Regions from separate parts of the Paenibacillus sp. VMFN-D1 genome, predicted to be linked through region 1. Evidence: riboswitches for the same ligand, from Rfam matches in the RefSeq annotation. Region 1 holds a riboswitch; the other holds the start of a gene.

Evidence for each region. Region 1 has a riboswitch for FMN ahead of C7820_RS29080 (DMT family transporter). Riboswitches for the same ligand answer to the same signal wherever they lie in the genome.
Region 2: it holds a riboswitch for FMN, as region 1 does, so the genes downstream of both, ribD (bifunctional diaminohydroxyphosphoribosylaminopyrimidine deaminase/5-amino-6-(5-phosphoribosylamino)uracil reductase RibD) here and C7820_RS29080 (DMT family transporter) in region 1, are expected to answer to the same signal.

What each region holds. Positions count from the first base shown of each region.
Region 1 covers NZ_QRDU01000006.1:92,290-94,493, forward strand. Annotated here, with positions in the region: gene C7820_RS29075 (S-layer homology domain-containing protein) at 1-326, shown strand, start outside; FMN riboswitch at 554-715, shown strand; gene C7820_RS29080 (DMT family transporter) at 843-1,799, shown strand.
Region 2 covers NZ_QRDU01000001.1:570,399-572,602, forward strand. Annotated here, with positions in the region: gene C7820_RS02720 (peptidylprolyl isomerase) at 5-436, shown strand; FMN riboswitch at 620-791, shown strand; gene ribD (bifunctional diaminohydroxyphosphoribosylaminopyrimidine deaminase/5-amino-6-(5-phosphoribosylamino)uracil reductase RibD) at 1,206-2,204, shown strand, end outside.

The sequences.
Region 1 (2,204 bases):
GGGCGCTGTCTTCGGTCCAGGATGCGGTGTCGCACGGCATCATGAACGGTTATGCCGACGGAACGTTTGGGCCGAGCCGGCTCATTATCCGGGCCGAAATGGCGGCGATGACCGTCAGGGCGCTCGGTACCGGAACACCGGGCGGTGCGGGAAGTTTGAATTTTGCCGACCGCGGTCAAATTCCGGCCTGGGCCAAGCCGTATATCGCATCAGCGGTGGAGAAAGGAATCATGCATGGAAGAGCAGGCAGCCTGTTCGCCCCGAACGCTCACGCAACGCGGGCTGAAGCGGTGGCCGTGATCCTGTCGGTGCTTGAGCAGCGATAAGTGCTGCCGCGAGTCCGTTAGTGCTTGCTGCAGGCTCATCAATGCCTGCCGTCTGTCATTTTAAATGGCTGCGGATATCCCGAAAATTGTCCATCTCCAGCCCCATATCCAAATTTTTAATCCATGGAAATAAAAAGCTATTAAAAAACTGAAACACTTTTGGATACATTTATGCTATAATGATGAAAACAATGTAAGTTGCATGAAAAAAATAAAAATAAATGAATATGGATCTTCGGGGTAAGGTGAAATTCCTGACCGGCGGTGAGCGTCTCTTCTTGTGGTGAAGACGGCGTCAAGCCCGCGACTCGCAGCTTTAGCAGTAAGGCGGCGACTGACCTGGTGCAAATCCAGGGCCGACGGTAAAGTCCGGATGGGAGAAGATCAAAGAATAGGCGTGTGTGAAATTTTGACATTTCCGCAAGCTTATTTGATCAACCCCCGATGTGTCGATTGATGTCGATCTCGGGGGTTTTCCAATGTTGACTCCGTATTCAGGGATAGGGGAACTGGAGTATGGAAAATGTAAGCAGTAATATCAAGGTCCGGCCCGCGGCAAGCGGGAAGGCCGAACGCAGCAAATCCGGCTTTTGGCTGGTCGTGCTGGGTGCAGCATTGTGGGGAGCGGATCCGCTGTTCCGGATCATTTTGCTCAAAGAACATATGACGGCAACGCAGATCGTGCTCATCGAGCATATTTTGCTGGTGCTGTTCGTCGCACCAATGCTGTGGAAACATCGGAGCGAGTTGAAAGGCCTGAAACTGCGCCATATCGGCGCGCTGCTCTTCCTGTCGTGGGGCGGCTCGGCGATTGCAACCATACTGTTTACGCAGGGTCTGTCTTCCGGGAACTTGAACGCGGTCGTTCTGCTGCAGAAGCTGCAGCCGATCTTCGCCATTCTTATGGCCAAACTGCTGCTGCGTGAGAAGCTTCCGAAGCATTTCACCTGGCTGTTCATCGTGGCGCTGGCCGGAACGTATTTGCTGACCTTCGGCTTCACGTTTCCGTTCGGGCATGTGAATGATTTCGTCAAGGTCGGCAGCTTGTTCTCGCTGGGTGCCGCGGCACTGTGGGGCGGTTCCACAGTCATGGGTCGTCTGATGGTCGGAAAAATGGAGTATGAGACGGTGACTTCGCTGCGTTTCATCCTGGCGCTGCCTTTGCTGATCGGGATTACCATCAATCAGGGAGATCCTTGGCAGGTGCATACCGACGGGGGAACGCTGGCTGCGGTGTCGATCAACATGCTGGGGCAGGCGCTTTTGCCGGGGCTGTTCAGCTTGATGGTGTACTATAAAGGGCTGACGACGACGAAAGCATCGGTGGCGACGCTGGCGGAACTGAGCTTCCCGATGGTGAGCGTGCTGATCAACTGGATCGTATTTCATCAGGCTGTGACGCTGACGCAGGCACTTGGATTTATCCTGATCTGGGCGGCGCTGTTCGCGATTTCCCGCAAGAGCGCGGCTTAAAGCTTACAAGCAGCCAGTCCAGGATTTGAAGACGCAATTTGATATAGTTTGGAAAAGCGGTTCCTGCTGGTGGCAGGGGCCGTTTTTTATTTGGAAGGGAAGGGCAAACGTGCGAAGGATTTCAGTAACTTTTTTTCAGCACATTTAAAAAATAAATCAGTCATCATTTCCAAGCGATCCCTCATACATTTTACGGAAAGCGCTTGCAGAACACGTTTTAGCCGTATGAGTCCGTCAGCCTGCTCCGTACTTTTTCGTGAAGGGGTATGCGGTTTCCTCGGAATGAAGAGGTTTGATTTCTTCGGATCCATGGGGCACGAACCTTCCGATCTGAAGACGTGAAATCTGCATCACGCTTGCATCTTTATAAAATGAGCTAAAGGCGAAGTGCTGTCCCTGTCTTAG
Region 2 (2,204 bases), on a different contig from region 1:
CATAATGGCCAAGCAAGCAAAAATCACTCTTGAAAACGGCGGCGAAGTGCTGCTCGATCTGTTTGAAAAAGACGCTCCGAACACGGTGGCGAACTTTGAGAAATTGGCAAACTCCGGTTTCTACAACGGTCTGGTGTTCCACCGCGTCATTCCGGGATTTGTTGCGCAGGGCGGATGCCCGAACGGCACCGGTACCGGTGGCCCAGGCTACACGATCAATTGCGAAATCAACCCGAACAAACACGAGCGCGGATCGCTGGCGATGGCACATGCTGGCCGCAACACCGGCGGAAGCCAGTTCTATATCTGCTACCAGCCGCAGCCGCATCTCGACGGACAGCATACCGTATTCGGCAAAGTGACGAAGGGCATGGAATACGTCGACGCATTCCAAGGCCGCGACGTGATGAAGACGGTCGAAGTATACGAAGCTTAATCTGCGAGCCGCGCACGATTGATCAGCCGCTTTCCCTGTTTCAAAGAGGGACAAGCGGCTTTTTGTTCTAAGCCGGGAAAAGGGGCGTATTGATTTTTTGCGGAGGCAGTGTTAACATTTCCTAGTATAGATGGGGCTTCCACTAGGCAGCCATCCATCTGGCAATTGCATATTGATATTGGTTATATCCTTCGGGGCAGGGTGAAATTCCCTACCGGCGGTGATGACGCGGCAGCCGATCAGTTCTGGCGCCCGTCTCAGTCCGTGACCCGGACGCTTCGTTTGACGCTGAGCGTACGGTGGACCTGGTGCAAATCCGGGACCGACAGTATAGTCTGGATGGGAGAAGGAGAGAAAGCGTGCACTTCAGTTCGGAGTGCAGCTGTCCAATAATATGTCACGTGTACGTGGTTGTTTTCACATAGTAGAAGGTTGTCCCTGGCGGGACCGCTTCTGTTTGCTGACGACTTTACGCTACCGATGACTTATTAGGCTGATCCTGATTTTTGGGATTCTGCAGCCTTATTGGAGTGTATCTGACTTGTCTCTCACAGCCCCGAGGATGGTTTAAGCCATCCCGGGGCTTTTTGCTTTTTTACAAAGACCTTGGGGTCCCCGCTAAGGGCCGGTTTAAACAGCGCGGAGCCAAAGCAGCGCATGGTAAGGTGATTTACCATGGAAATTCCAACATGCGAAGTATCCGTAAAGCGCCCGAAGCCGAGACTTAGCTTTGAGGGGATGTCCCGATTCCGAACAAGGGGGGAGATGAATGGACGGCATCATCAACGATGAATTTTATATGGCGCTTGCGCTCGATATGGCGGAGCGGGCACAGGGTCAGACCGGAATCAATCCGGTTGTCGGCTGCGTCGTCGTTAAAGACGGGGCTATGGTTGGGCTTGGCACGCATTTACAGCGGGGAACCGCCCATGCGGAAGTACATGCGCTGAATATGGCGGGTGACCGTGCGGAAGGGAGTACGGTCTATGTAACGCTGGAGCCCTGCAGCCATTACGGAAAAACACCGCCATGCAGCGAACGCCTCATACGCGAGAAAGTGAAGCGGGTCGTCGTGGCCTGCGAAGATCCCAACCCCCAGGTGGCGGGCAGAGGAATCGAGCTGCTCCGGCGCAGCGGGATTGAGGTGGAAGTTGGGCTGCTCGGTGACAGGTCCCGCCGCTTGAACGAAAAGTTTATCAAGTATATTACGACAGGGCTTCCCTTTGTGACGGTCAAGACAGCAAGCACGCTGGACGGGCGCATCGCGGCCGAATCGGGAGACAGTAAATGGATCACGAACGAAGCGGCCCGGGAGCAGGTTCATACGCTCCGCCACCGCCATCAAGGGATTATGGTTGGCGTAAATACGGTGATCGCGGACAATCCGCAGCTGACCACCCGGCTGCAGGGCGCCATCGGTCTGAATCCTGTGCGGATCATCGTCGATTCCATGCTGCGGATTCCGCTTGAGTCGAAGGTGGTTCGGGATGGAGCTGCGCCGACCGTCATTTTGACGACGGAACGCGCCGATCTGGATAAGGCAGAAGCCCTTAAGAAGATCGGCGTAGAAACGATCCGCTGCGGATCGGGCCCGCAGGTCGATCTTCGCCTTGCGATGCAGGAGCTGGGCAGACGTGAGATCGGCTCGATTCTGGTGGAAGGCGGCGGCCGGCTGAACGGTGCCTTGCTGGAGACCCGGCTGATCGACCGGATCGTACTCTATTTCGCACCGAAAATCGTTGGAGGTCCGGCGGCCCCCGTCAACTTC